DNA from 2 places in the Bradyrhizobium sp. GW821-FHT13H06 genome. Region 2 is predicted to be linked to the other one. Evidence: predicted binding sites of a transcription regulator. Region 2 holds the regulator's gene; the other holds the start of a gene.
The links. The regulator PhoB, encoded in region 2, activates phosphate uptake and scavenging genes when phosphate is short. The targets are predictions, from matches to a motif close to TGTCATNNANCTGTCAT.
Positions count from the first base shown of each region.

Region 1 (7,138 bases), on a different contig from region 2:
CGCGCTCGCACTTCTGGTGTACGGGCTGGTCGACCTCGACTTTTCACCGTCGCGTCTCGTTGCCGGCATCAGCCAGCTCGGTTGGATCACGATGATGATGATCCCGCCCGATCCCGGCTCATCGCTGCCGCTGTATCTCAAGGCGCTCGGCGAGACGTTGTCGATCGCGCTGCTCGGTACCACGCTCGCCGCACTGTTCGCGCTGCCGGTGAGCCTGCTTGCGGCGCGCAACATCGTGCCGTCGGGTTTCTTTCGCTTCCCGGTCCGGCGCTTCCTCGATTCGATTCGCGGGGTCGATACGCTGATCTGGGCGCTGGTCTGGATCAACGTGGTCGGGCTCGGGCCGTTTGCCGGGGTGCTGGCGATCGCGGTGTCGGATTTCGGTGCGTTCGGCAAACTGTTCTCGGAGGCGATAGAGGGCGCCGACCAGAAGGAGGTCGAGGGCATCCGCGCCTCCGGCGGCAGTGCCCTGCACGAGATCCGCTTCGGCCTGATGCCGCAGGTGCTGCCCGTCATCGCCGGCCAGGTGCTCTACTACATCGAATCGAACACGCGCTCGGCCACCATCATCGGCATCGTCGGCGCCGGCGGCATCGGCCTCCAGCTCGCCGAGCAGATCCGCGTGCTGGAATGGCAGAAGGTCTCGTTCCTGATCCTGATGATCCTGGTTGCGGTGGCCGCGATCGATTTCATCTCGGGCAAGCTGCGCTTTGCGATCATCGGCAGGCGGGCTGTGGCCTGATCGTCGATGCCGGAGGGTGGGCAAAGCGCAGCGTGCCCACCCTTTCTACCGAGAACAGGATAGATGGTGGGCACGGCGCAAGTGCGCCTTTGCGCACCCTACGGCACTCTCCCACAAGGGGAGAGGGAAGAGCTACGACTCCACCAGAAATTCCACCCGTTCCGCCGCGAAGCGCGAGTGCTTCGTCAGCAGCGGCTTGCCCGTGAGATCGTTGTCGGTGGCATCGACGACCAGGATCGGCCGGCCCAGCGCCAGATCGAGCCGTGAGGCATCGGTCGCATCGACGATGCCGGCCGTGATTCGGGTCGCGCCGCGGCGATAATCGCGCACGCCGTAATGCGCGAGCAGCTTGGTCATCGAGTGTGTCGCCGCGAACACGGCGCCGGCGTCCGGAAACCGTTCCGCCGACAGCCAGGTGGTGGACACGCAGATGGGCGTGCGGTCGGCGAGGCGGATCGCCTCGATCCGCATCAAAGGCGCGCCGGTCTTCAGTCCCAGCTCCCGCGCGAGCTCGCGCGTCGCGACCTCGTCGGTTGCATCGATCAGCCGCCCATGCGGTTCCCGGCCGCCCGCACCGACGATCTCGGAAAAACGCGTGCGCGAGCGCAGCGGATAGGCGAGCTTCTGCGCCTCGACATAGGTTCCGCTGCCGCGCTCGGCCCGCACCAGGCCGCGCTCGGCGAGCGCCGCCAGCGCGCGCCGCACGGTGTGGCGGTTGACGCGATAGGTTTCGGCGATCTCCATCTCGCCCGGCAGCTTGTCGCCGGCCGCAAAGCGGCCGTCGGCGATGCCGCGTTCGATGCCGTCGGCAACGAGGCGCCATAGCGCGACGCCCGAGGAGGCTGTGTCCTGCATGCTCATGTCGCGGGAAACCTACCCCAGAAATCACATCATTGTCACGAAACAGTCATGGCGTATCCGTATGAAGTTGTCTATTATCATAGACAACTTAGATGCGGCAAGTTCGGTGGACCAGGTGACGCAGCACAACAATCAGCAAGCCCAGCGCAGGGCCGCGATGGCGGTGCTGGCGCAAGCGGAGGCGGGCGAGATCGCCGCTCGCCTCCGCAACTTGGCCCTTCCGGCCCATCAGGATCTGCGTGCGCCCGAAAACGGCCTCGTCATGCTGCGTGGCCGGGTCGGCGGCGACGGCGCGCCGTTCAATCTCGGCGAGGCGACGGTGTCGCGTGCCGCGGTGCGGCTTGCGAGCGGCGAGGTCGGGTTCGGCTACACGCTCGGCCGTGACGGAGACAAGGCGCGGCTGATCGCGTTGTGCGATGCGCTGGTCCAGTCCCGTGATTACGGCGGCGCGGTGGAGCGGGGTGTCATCGCGCCCTTGCGAGAGCAGCTTATGATTCGGCGCAAGCAGGCGGCGGCCGAGACCGCCGCGACGAAGGTTGATTTCTACACCATGGTGCGCGGTGAGGGCTGAGATCATGACCACGATTGCGGAACTGCCGCCGGGTTTTGCCGACAAGGTGCTGTCGGCGCAATCGACCTTTCGCTCCGTCATGGACGCCATGGCGCGGCCGGGCTCGGTTCAGCGCATCGTGCCGATGGCGGGGGCGCCAGGGCCGATCATGCGCGGCACCGCCGCAATCGCCCTCACGCTGTTCGACCACGACACGCCGCTCTGGCTCGATGCGCGGATGGTGGAGAGCTCCGACCTGGTGAAGTGGCTGAAATTTCATACCGGCGCGCCGGTGGTGCGGGATTGCTCGATCGCGAGTTTCGCGCTGATCAGCGACGGCACGGCGCTTCCGCCGCTCGACCGGTTTGCGCTCGGGACGAGCGAATACCCGGATCGATCGACCACGGTGATCATTCAGGTCGATAGCCTTGCCTCCGGGCGCAGCTTCGAGCTGCGCGGCCCCGGCATCGACGGGGTCGCGACGCTGCAGGCGTCGATCAAGCCTTTCGACCTGTTCGAGCGCCTGCGAATCAACGAGGCGCTGTTTCCGCGGGGCATCGACGTGGTGCTGGTCGCCGATGACGCCGTGGTTGCGATCCCGCGCACCACGCGCGTCGTGAGCAAAGGAAGCTGAAGCATGTATGTCGCAGTCAAGGGCGGCGAACGCGCCATCGAGAACGCCCATCGCCTGCTCGCGCATAAGCGGCGCGGCGACCAGAGCGTTCCGGAGGTCACGCTCGACCAGATCTCCGAGCAGCTCGGCCTCGCCGTCGACCGCGTCATGAGCGAAGGCTCGCTCTACGATCGCGAGCTCGCGGCGCTCGCAATCAAGCAGGCGCGCGGCGATCTGATCGAGGCGATCTTCCTGGTCCGCGCCTTCCGCGCCACCCTGCCGCGCTTCGGCACCAGCGAGCCGGTCGACACCGGCGCCATGCGGGTGCAGCGGCGCGTGTCCTCGACCTTCAAGGACATTCCCGGCGGGCAGATCCTCGGGCCGACCTTCGACTATACCCATCGCCTGCTCGACCCCTCGCTCGCCGAAGGCTTCGTTCCCGACGCGCCAGCGACGGCTGAAGCGCCCGACGCGCCAACGCCGCGCGTGACCGACATTCTCGGACGCGACGGGCTGATCGAATCCTCGCCCCAAGCCGAGGACGGCGCCAGCGTCGGCGATCTTACCCGTGAGCCGCTGAACTTCCCGGCGGATCGCGACCTGCGCCTGCAGAATCTGGCGCGCGGCGACGAAGGCTTCCTGCTGGCGATGGGCTATTCCACCCAGCGCGGCTATGGCCGCAACCACCCCTTCGCGGGCGAGATCCGCTTCGGCGAGGTCGAGGTCGAATTCATCGCGGAAGACGCCGGCTTCGCCGTGCCGCTCGGCTCGATCGAACTGACCGAGTGCCAGATGGTCAACCAGTTCAAGGGTTCTGCGACGGAAGCGCCGTGCTTCACTCGCGGCTATGGTCTTGCCTTTGGCCAGAGCGAGCGCAAGACCATGTCGATGGCGCTGGTCGATCGCGCATTGCGTGCCCGCGAGCTCGGCGAGGAGGCACTCGCCCCTGCGCAAGACGAAGAATTCGTGATGTCGCATTCGGACAACGTCCAGGCGACCGGTTTCGTCGAGCATCTGAAGCTGCCGCACTATGTCGACTTCCAGTCCGAGCTCGGCTTGTTGCGCAAGCTGCGGCAGGAGTTCGCGGATGCCAATGCGCCTGATGCCATGAAGGAAGCCGCGGAATGAACGCGCCCGCCTACAACTTCGCCTATCTCGACGAGCAGACCAAGCGGATGATCCGCCGTGCGATCCTGAAGGCGATCGCCATTCCCGGCTATCAGGTGCCGTTCGCCAGCCGCGAAATGCCGATGCCCTATGGCTGGGGCACCGGCGGCGTGCAGGTCACCGCCGCGATCCTCGGTCCCCAGGACGTGCTCAAGGTGATCGACCAGGGCTCCGACGACACCACCAACGCGATCTCGATCCGAAAGTTCTTCGCCAAGACCGCGGGCGTTGCGACGACGACCGCGACGGCGGAGGCGACGGTGATCCAGACCCGTCACCGCATCCCGGAGACGGCGCTGAGGGAAAACCAGGTGCTGGTCTATCAGGTGCCGATCCCCGAGCCGTTGCGTTTCCTCGAGCCGCGCGAGACCGAGACGCGGCGCATGCACGCGCTCGCCGAGTACGGCCTGATGCATGTGAAGCTCTACGAGGACATTGCCCGCTTCGGCCATATCGCGACCGCCTACGCCTATCCGGTGAAGGTGAACGCGCGCTACGTGATGGATCCGTCCCCGACGCCGAAATTCGACAATCCCAAGATGGACAATTCTCCCGCGCTGCAATTGTTCGGCGCCGGCCGTGAGAAGCGCATCTACGCGATCCCGCCCTATACGAAGGTGGTCTCGCTCGATTTCGAGGATCACCCGTTCGAGCCCTACCGCTTCAACGCGCCCTGCGCGCTCTGCGGGGCGGAAAATTCCTATCTCGATGAGATCGTCACCGACGACAAGGGCGGGCGGATGTTCGTCTGCTCGGACACCGATTATTGCGAGGGCCGCCAGGCCGCCGGCCATCACGGCAGTCTCAGCGCTGCGCCGTACAGGGAAAAGGCGGGCTCACATGGTTGATCAAGGCTTGGCCAATCTCGATACGCTTGAAAACGACCAGCCGCTGCTGGTGGCGGAGTCCCTCAGCAAGTCCTTCGGTCGCATCGCCGCCTGCCGCGACGTCTCCTTCGCGCTCTATCCCGGCGAGGTGCTGGCGATCGTCGGCGAGTCGGGCTCGGGCAAGTCGACGCTTCTGCAGATGCTGTCGGGCCAGCTGGCACCGAGCGCCGGCCATGTGTCCTACCGGATGCGCGACGGCGTCACGCGCGATCTCACGACGCTCGGTGAAGCCGAGCGGCGTTTCCTGTTCCGCACCGATTGGGGTTTCGTGCACCAGGACCCCGCGCAGGGTCTGCGCATGGCAGTCTCGGCCGGTGCCAATGTCGGCGAGCGGCTGATGGCCGTGGGCTGGAACCACTACGGCCGCATCCGCGAGACCGCGTCGGACTGGCTCACCCGCGTCGAGATCGACGTCGCGCGCATCGACGATGCTCCCCGCACCTATTCCGGCGGCATGCGGCAGCGTCTTCAGATCGCCCGCAACCTCGTCACCGAGCCGCGGCTGGTGTTCATGGACGAGCCGACCGGCGGGCTCGACGTGTCGGTGCAGGCGCGCCTGCTCGATCTCGTGCGCAGTCTCGTCGCCGAGCTGCATCTCGCCGTCATCATCGTCACCCACGATCTCGCGGTCGCGCGCCTCCTGTCGCATCGCGTGATGGTGATGAAGGGCGGCCGCGTCATCGAGACCGGTCTCACCGACCAGGTGCTCGACGATCCCCGCGAACCCTATACGCAACTCCTCGTCTCCTCGATTCTCCCGCCATGAGCTTTTCGATGACCGCCATGATCGACGTTGCCGACGCCCAGAAGACCTTTACGATGCACTTGCAGGGCGGCATCGAGCTGCCGGTCGTGCGCGGCGTGACGTTCCAAGTCAATCCCGGCGAGTGCGTCGTGCTGTCGGGGCCGTCGGGCGCCGGCAAATCGTCAATCCTGAAGATGATCTTCGGCAACTACCGTTGCGATAGCGGCCGCATCGGCATCCGTCATCGCGGCGCGGTGATCGATCTCGCCGCCGCCGAGCCGCGGCAGATCCTCAACGTCCGCCGCTCCACGATCGGTTATGTCAGCCAGTTCCTGCGCGCCGTGCCCCGCGTCGCCACCATCGACGTCGTCGCCGAGCCGCTGATCGTGAACGGCATGGCACGTGCCGACGCACAGGCGCGCGCCGGCGAACTGCTGCATCGTCTCAACATCCCCGAGCGGCTCTGGCAACTGCCGCCCGCCACATTCTCCGGCGGCGAGCAGCAGCGCGTCAACATCGCGCGCGGCTTCATCTCGGACCTGCCGATCCTGCTGCTGGACGAGCCCACCGCCTCGCTCGATGCCGCCAATCGCGCCGTCGTGGTCGAGCTGGTCGCTGAAAAGAAGCGTCAGGGCGTCGCCATGGTCGCTATTGTCCATGACGACGAAATCCGTCATCTGATTGCGGACCGCATCGTCGATGTCGCCAGCTTCGCTGCAGCGGCCTGAAGGAAGAGGAAATGAACCCCAAGCCGAAGGATGCCGTCATTGCCAACGCCAGGATCGTGCTGGCCGACCGGGTGATCGAACAGGGCTGGCTCGCTCTTGCCGACGGACGCATCGCCGAGATCGGCGAGGGCAGGGCGCCTGCAGGTGCCGAGGACGCGGGCGGCGACCTGATCATGCCCGGCCTGATCGAGCTCCACACCGACCACCTCGAAGCGCATTACGTGCCGCGGCCGAAGGTGTTCTGGAATCCGGTCGCCGCCGTGATCTCCTATGACGGCCAGCTCGCGACCTCGGGCATCACCACGGTTTTCGATTCGCTCCGGGTCTGGCGTGAGGACGGCGCCGAGGAAGTCGATGGTCGCGCCGGCGTGCTCGCCGCCGCGATCACGACTGCGCGCGACGCCAGCCTGCTGCGTGCCGACCACTTCCTGCACCTGCGCTGCGAGATCCCGATGCCGAGCGTGGTCGAGGAAGCGAAGGAGTTGATCGACCGTCCCGACGTCAAGCTGATGTCGCTGATGGATCACACGCCCGGCCAGCGCCAGTTCCGCGACGAGGTCAAGCTGCGCGACTATTATCGCGGCAAGGGCGGCGGCAAGACCGATGCCGAGCTCGACGAGCTGTTCGCAAAGCGCTTCGAGTATCAGAAGCAATATGCGGCGAACAACATGCGCGAGATCGTGGCGCTGGCGCATCAGTACAAGATTCCGCTGGCGAGCCACGACGACACCACCGAGGAGAACGTCGCGGACGCCGTGCGCGATCGTGTCTCGGTGGCGGAATTCCCGACCACGCTGGAGGCCGCGCGCGGCCTGCACCAGGCCGGCATTGACATCCTGATGGGC
Region 1 covers NZ_JBXAPN010000011.1:103,100-110,237, forward strand. Annotated here, with positions in the region: gene phnE (phosphonate ABC transporter, permease protein PhnE) at 1-742, shown strand, start outside; gene phnF (phosphonate metabolism transcriptional regulator PhnF) at 875-1,603, opposite strand; gene phnG (phosphonate C-P lyase system protein PhnG) at 1,710-2,174, shown strand; gene phnH (phosphonate C-P lyase system protein PhnH) at 2,179-2,787, shown strand; gene AC1RQP_RS33415 (carbon-phosphorus lyase complex subunit) at 2,791-3,894, shown strand; gene AC1RQP_RS33420 (alpha-D-ribose 1-methylphosphonate 5-phosphate C-P-lyase PhnJ) at 3,891-4,781, shown strand; gene phnK (phosphonate C-P lyase system protein PhnK) at 4,774-5,586, shown strand; gene phnL (phosphonate C-P lyase system protein PhnL) at 5,595-6,293, shown strand; gene AC1RQP_RS33435 (alpha-D-ribose 1-methylphosphonate 5-triphosphate diphosphatase) at 6,305-7,138, shown strand, end outside.
Region 1: a site for PhoB is predicted at 1,637-1,653, ahead of phnF (phosphonate metabolism transcriptional regulator PhnF). Genes of this name have one in related genera too.

Region 2 (7,138 bases):
GCTGCCTCCACATCGTCCTTGCGAGGATGCCGCGTTAGGCGTCTTCCACGCCCGCCTCGTGGGGCGAGAACTGGTACACCGACGAGCAGAACTCGCAGGTGACGACGACCTTGTCGTCCTTGACCATTGCGGCACGATCGTCCGGCGAAAAGCTCTTGAGCATCGAGGCGACCGCATTGCGCGAGCAGGAGCACTGCGCCTTGAGGACCTGCGGATTGAACACGCGCACGCCGCGCTCGTGGAAGAGACGGTAGAGCAGCCGCTCGCCCGAGAGTTCGGGATCGATCAGCTCGACGTCTTCGACGGTCTCGATCAGCGAACGCGCCTCGACCCAGGCGTCGTCTTCGGCGACACTGTGCACTTCGACACCTTCAGGCGCATCGCCGGGATGCAGATCGGCCTGCCGGGCGCGCTCCGGCGCCTTCGGCAGAAACTGCATCAGCATGCCGCCGGCCCGCCAGCGATGCTTGCCGCCGTCGCTCGAGCGCCACTCCTCGCCGACCGCAAGGCGCACGCGCGTCGGGATCTGCTCGGAGCGGAGAAAATATTCGTGCGCGGCGTCTTCCAGGCTGCCGCCGTCGAGCGCAACCAGACCCTGGTAGCGGCTCATGTCGGGGCCCTGGTCGATGGTCATGGCGAGATGGCCGCGGCCGAGCAGCGCGCCAGACTGCATGCCGGCGTCCTTGGCCTCGCCGAGGCGCTCGGCGTCAAAGCGTGCATAGGCGCGCAGGCGATCCGGCGCCATGTAGTCGACGACCAGGAACGACACCGGACCGTCGGTCTGGGCCTGAAGAATGAAGCGACCTTCGAACTTCAGCGCGGTGCCGAGCAACGTCGTCAGCACGATGGCTTCACCGAGCAGCTTGCCGACGGGTGCGGGATAATCGTGCTTGGTCAGGATATCGTCGAGCGCCGGGCCGAGCCGCACCAGCCGCCCGCGCACATCGAGCGCGTCGACCTCGTAAGGCAGCACGGCGTCGTCGATCGGAACCGCCGATGGTGCGCGAACCGGGCCTTCAGGCCCGGTTTTCATGTCAGGGGATTGGGAAACCATGGCGCGTTATCTGGGGTCGGAGGGCTGAAAATGGAAGGGGGCGGCGACCACCACATATTCCGCGATCGCTCCGGACAAGCGAGCGCTGGTCCGGGACGACAGCGGTGCGCGGGGCGACAGCAACGCCACCACACGCCCCCGCTATTTCACCGCGTCGAAGCACCAGGCCAGAATACCCTTCTGCGCGTGCAGGCGGTTCTCGGCCTCGTCGAAAACGACCGATTGCGGACCGTCGATCACGTCATCCGTGACCTCCTCGCCGCGATGGGCCGGCAGGCAGTGCATGAACAGCGCATCGGGCTTGGCCAGCGACATCAGCTTGGCATTGACCTGGTAGGGCTTGAGCACGTTGTGGCGGTGCTCGCCCTCCTTGTCGCCCATCGACACCCAGGTGTCGGTGACGACGCAATCGGCGCCGCGCACGGCGGCTTCCGGATCGGTGCCGAGCACGATCGGCGCGCCTGACGTCTTGATCCAGTCGCGCATTGCCTTCTTCGGCGCGAGCTCCGGAGGTGTTGCGACGTTGAGCTGGAATTTGAAGCGCTCGGCGGCATGTGCCCAGGACGCCAGCACGTTGTTGTCGTCGCCGGTCCAGGCCACCGTCTTGCCCTCGATCGGGCCGCGATGCTCCTCATAGGTCATGAGGTCGGCCATCACCTGGCAGGGATGCGACCGCCGCGTCAGGCCGTTGATCACGGGCACGGTCGCATAGGCCGCAAGCTCCAGGAGCGCCTCGTGATTGAGGATGCGGATCATGATCGCATCGACATAGCGCGACAGCACCCGCGCGGTATCGGCAATGGTCTCGCCGCGACCGAGCTGCATCTCGGCGCCGGTGAGCATGATGGGCTCACCGCCGAGCTGGCGCATGGCGACATCGAACGACACCCGCGTCCGCGTCGAGGGCCGCTCGAAAATCATCGCCAGCGTCTTGCCTTCGAGCGGCCTGACCGGCTGGTGCGCCTTCTGCTTCGCCTTCATGGCGGACGAGGCGGCGAGCATGCTCTTGAGCTCCGACAGCGGCAGCTCGTTGATGTCCAAAAAGTGCTTTGGAGCTTTATTGGGCGTCTTGCTCATCAGCTTGCCGCCCGCTTGGTCTGGCTGGACGAGATCGCAGTGCAGGCGCGTTCGAGCCGCCCGACGCTGTCTTCGATCTCCGCCTCGGTAACGATCAAGGGCGGCAGGAAGCGCACGACGTTGTCGCCGGCTCCGACGGTGAGCAATTTTTCGGCGCGCAGCGCCGCGACGAGATCGCCCGAGGGCACCACGGCCTTGATGCCGATCAGGAGCCCCTCGCCGCGCACCTCGCTGACGACATCGTGATGGCGATCGATCACGGAGGCGAGCTTCTGCTTCAGCAGCAGCGACATTTTCTGCACGTGATCGAAGAAGCCGGGCTTGAGCATGACATCGAGCACGGCGTTGGCAGCCGAGATCGCGAGCGGATTGCCGCCGAAGGTCGAACCGTGCGAGCCCGGCCCCATGCCGCGTGCAGCGTCGGCGGTGGCGAGCACCGCGCCGATCGGGAAACCGCCACCGAGCGCCTTCGCAAGCGACATCACGTCGGGCACGACGCCGGTGCGCTTGTAGGCAAAGAGTTCGCCGGTGCGGCCCATGCCGGTCTGCACCTCGTCGAAGGCGAGCAAGAGGCCGCGCTCGTTGCAGAGCTCGCGCAGTGCCTTCAGGAATGCGGGAGGCGCAGAACGAACGCCGCCCTCGCCCTGGATCGGCTCGATGAGAATACCGGCGGTGTTCGGGCCGATCGCCTTCTTCACGGCTTCCAGATCGCCATGCGGCACCTGGTCGAAGCCGTCCATCGGCGGGCCGAAGCCCTCGAGATATTTTGCAGAACCGGTGGCGGCCAGCGTCGCCAGCGTGCGGCCATGGAAGGCGCCCTCGAATGTGATCATGCGATAGCGCTCAGGATGCCCCTTGGAGAAGTGATGGTGGCGCACCAGCTTGATCACACCTTCAAGCGCCTCGGCGCCGGAATTGCAGAAGAACACGAAGTCCGCAAAACTTTCATTGCACAGACGCGCCGCGAGCTTCTCGCCGTCCGGGCTCTGGAACAGGTTCGACATGTGCCAGAGCTTCGTCGCCTGCTCCTGCAACGCCTTGACCAGCGTGGGATGCGCATGGCCGAGCGCATTCACCGCCACGCCGGAGGTGAAATCGAGATAGCGATCGCCATTGGTCGCGATCAGCCAGCAGCCTTCTCCGCGCTCGAAACCGAGGTCGGCCCTGGCGAAAACGGGGAGCAAATGCGGCGCGGCGCTGTTGGTCATGACGTCACTTGAATGTTGCGGACGGTGTGACGCGTGCATTACGCAACGCACCATTGACCGGCCCGGAAAACGAAACGTGCCGCCTTTTAAGGGCGGCACGTAGCACTATCTTATGCCTGGCAAGACGGGTGTCAATGCCGCCCGGAAAGCCCCGCGAAACGCTGAATCCGTAGTCTTGCGGTGCCGATTTTGCGGGTTTTTCACCACGGAACATGTGGACGCGAGTCGGCGGACTCTTGCGCGGGAGTCACGCCATATTGTAGCGTTTGGACTGTCAGATACGACATCTCGTGCAGCAGTTCTGATCCCTTAAGTCCTCATGTACCGGCGTAAACGTTCGGGCGTCTTGAGCGCGCCCGGCGAGCCTTAAGGGATTCTGGCGGCACGGGTTTTTGAAGGCTTAGGCAATCGCTGCGAAGGCCCCAGGATGGCAGGCGCGCAGCGAGGGAAAGGGTGCAATGACGGTTTTGACCTGGTCCGATGATCGCGTCGAGCAGCTGAAAAAGCTCTGGGAGGCCGGACTTTCGGCCAGCCAGATCGCGGCGGAGCTCGGCAATGTGACCCGCAATGCCGTGATCGGCAAAGTGCACCGGCTCGGCTTGTCCGGCCGCGCCAAGAGCCCTTCATCGGCAGCGCCCCGGCCGCGCAAGGCGCGGCCCGCGCAGCACATGATGCGGGTGACCCGCCCCGTCGCCCGCGGCAACACCGCGCTGGCGCAGGCCTTCGAGGTCGAGGTCGAGGCCGAACCCGTCACCTACGACAATGTGGTGCCGATGAGCCAGCGGCTGTCACTGCTGGAGCTGAACGAGGCGACCTGCCACTGGCCGGTCGGCGATCCCTCGAGCCCGGATTTCTTCTTCTGCGGCGGCAAGGCGCTCTCCGGCCTGCCCTACTGCGCCCAGCATTCGCGCGTGGCGTATCAGCCGGCGGCGGATCGCCGCCGCGCACCGGCGAAGCCGGGCACGCGCTGAGCTCGCGGAATTCTCTGATCAAGACCGCAGCCGTCACACGATGACGGCTCCAGTTGCTCGGTGTCATCCCCGCGAACGCGGGGATCCATAACCACAGGGCGCAATCGTTGCGCGGGATGGTCACTCCGAGTCTTCGCCACACCAGGTCCTGTGGTTATGGATCCCGGGCTCGCGCTACGCGCGCCCCGGGACGACAGCTGAGATTGTGGCCACAGCTGCCAGCAAACAGCTCACCCGACCTTACGCCTGCTCCGCCTTCGCAAACCGATCGTCCAGCGCATAGCCGGCGCCACGGACGGTGCGGATCGGATCCTGCTCGCGGCCGAGATTGAGCAGCTTGCGCAGGCGGCCGATATGGACGTCGACGGTGCGCTCGTCGATGTAGATGTCACGGCCCCAGACGCTGTCGAGCAGCTGCTCGCGCGAGAACACACGGCCGGGATGCTCCAGGAAGAACTCCAGCAGACGATATTCGGTCGGGCCGAGATCGATCGGCCGGCCCGAACGCGCCACGCGGCGCTTGTCGCGGTCGAGCTCGATGTCGCCATAGGCGAGCACGGTGGCGAGCCGCTCGGGGCTGGCGCGCCTGAGCAGACCCTTCACGCGCGCCAGCAGCTCCGGCACCGAGAACGGCTTGACGATGTAATCGTCGGCGCCGGTCGCAAGACCCCGCACCCGCTCGCTCTCCTCGCCGCGCGCGGTGAGCATGATGATCGGCAGCTGCTTGGTCTCGGGCCGGGTGCGCAGCCGCCGGCACAGCTCGATGCCCGACAGGCCCGGCAGCATCCAGTCGAGCACGATCAGATCGGGAATGTGCTCCTTGAGGCGGGTGTCGGCGTCATCGCCGCGCATCACCGTCTCGACGTCATAGCCGTCGCCTTCGAGGTTGTAGCGAAGAAGCTCGGTGAGAGCTTCCTCGTCCTCAACCACCATAATGCGTGCGCCCATGTTGTCGTCGCTCCTTAGGTATTCGGGATCGTCGTGGCGAAGTTCGTCATGTCGCCCTTCGGCCGCTTGTCGGTGATCGCCTGGCCCTCGATCATGTAGAACACGGTCTCGGCGATGTTGGTGGCGTGGTCGCCGATCCGCTCGATGTTCTTGGCGCAGAACATCAAATGGATGCAGAACGAGATGTTGCGCGGATCCTCCATCATGTAGGTGAGGAGTTCGCGGAACAGCGAGGTGCAGATGGCGTCGACTTCCTCGTCGCCCTTCCACACCGCCATCGCTGCCGGCAGATCGTGCGCGGCATAGGCGTCCAGCACCGACTTGACCTGCTGCTGCACGAGGTCGGTCATGTGTTCCAGGCCGCGGAACAGTTTCAGCGGATGAAAATCCGTTTCCAGCGCTGCGACACGCTTGCCCATGTTCTTGGCGAGATCGCCGATGCGCTCGAGATCGGTCGCGACGCGCATGGCCCCGACGATCTCGCGCAGATCAACGGCCATCGGCTGGCGGCGGGCGATGGTGAGCACGGCGCGCTCCTCAATGCGCTTCTGCAGCGTGTCGAGTTCGGCGTCGGTGGCGACGACGCGCTGACCGAGCGTGACGTCGCGGCGGATCAGCGCGTCGACGGAATCGACGATCATGCGCTCGGCGATGCCGCCCATCTCGGCGACCAGGCGCGTGAGTTCCTGGAGGTCGGTATCGAAAGCCTTTGCGGTATGTTCAGAACCCATGTTCCGTCTCCTCAGCCGAACCGGCCGGTGATGTAATCCTGCGTGCGCCGGTCGCTCGGCGACGTGAATATCTTGCTGGTGTCGTCGAACTCGATCAACTCGCCGAGATACATGAAGGCGGTCTTGTCGGAGACGCGCGCCGCCTGCTGCATGTTATGGGTGACGATCGCGATCGTGTAGTTCTCGGACAATTCCTGGATCAGCTCCTCGACCTTGGCGGTCGAGATCGGGTCGAGCGCCGAGCACGGCTCGTCGAACAGGATCACCTCGGGCCGCACCGCGACGGTGCGGGCAATGCAGAGGCGCTGCTGCTGGCCGCCGGAGAGCGACAGGCCGGAGGCGTTGAGCTTGTCCTTGACCTCGTTCCACAGCGCGCCGCCGCGCAACGCCTTCTCCACGCGACCGTCCATCTCGGACTTCGAGATCTTCTCGTAGAGGCGGATGCCGAAGGCGATGTTCTCATAGATCGTCATCGGGAACGGGGTCGGCTTCTGGAACACCATGCCGACCCGGGCGCGCAGCAGATTGAGGTCGAGCTTGGGGTCGAGGATGTTGGTGTGGTCGAGCAACAGCTGGCCGGTGGCGCGCTGGCCCGGATAGAGGTCGTACATCCGGTTGAAGATGCGCAGCAGGGTCGACTTGCCGCAGCCGGACGGGCCGATGAAGGCCGTGACGCGATTGGTGCCGAGCGCCAGATTGATGTTCTTCAGCGCATGGTGCTCACCGTAGTAGAAATTGAGGTTGCGCGCGGTGACCTTGGCAGGCGCCTCGGGCAGCGGCTGCGAGCCGGGATGAACGGTCGGCGCGCTTACGGAAATAGACATTTCACTCATTTTGCGGTCCTCTCGGCACCAAGGATGCGGGCGCCAATGTTCAGGGCAAGCACAGTCAGGGTGATCAGCAGCGCCCCGCTCCAGGCGAGTTGCTTCCAGTAGGCGTAGGGGCTCTGCACGAAGTTGTTGATGGTCACTGGCAGGTTGGCCATCGTCTTGTCCAGGCTCAGGCTGAAGAACTGGTTGGACAGCGCGGTGAACAGCAGCGGTGCGGTTTCGCCGGCGACGCGGGCGGTGGCGAGCAGCACGCCGGTGATGAGGCCGGAGCGCGCCGCACGGTAGGCGATGCGCTTGATCACCAGCGAACGCGGCAGAC
Region 2 covers NZ_JBXAPN010000017.1:16,973-24,110, reverse strand. Annotated here, with positions in the region: gene AC1RQP_RS38295 (Hsp33 family molecular chaperone) at 35-1,054, opposite strand; gene argF (ornithine carbamoyltransferase) at 1,196-2,131, opposite strand; gene AC1RQP_RS38285 (aspartate aminotransferase family protein) at 2,131-3,339, opposite strand; gene AC1RQP_RS38280 (GcrA family cell cycle regulator) at 3,798-4,310, shown strand; gene phoB (phosphate regulon transcriptional regulator PhoB) at 4,551-5,258, opposite strand; gene phoU (phosphate signaling complex protein PhoU) at 5,273-5,989, opposite strand; gene pstB (phosphate ABC transporter ATP-binding protein PstB) at 6,001-6,822, opposite strand; gene pstA (phosphate ABC transporter permease PstA) at 6,819-7,138, opposite strand, start outside.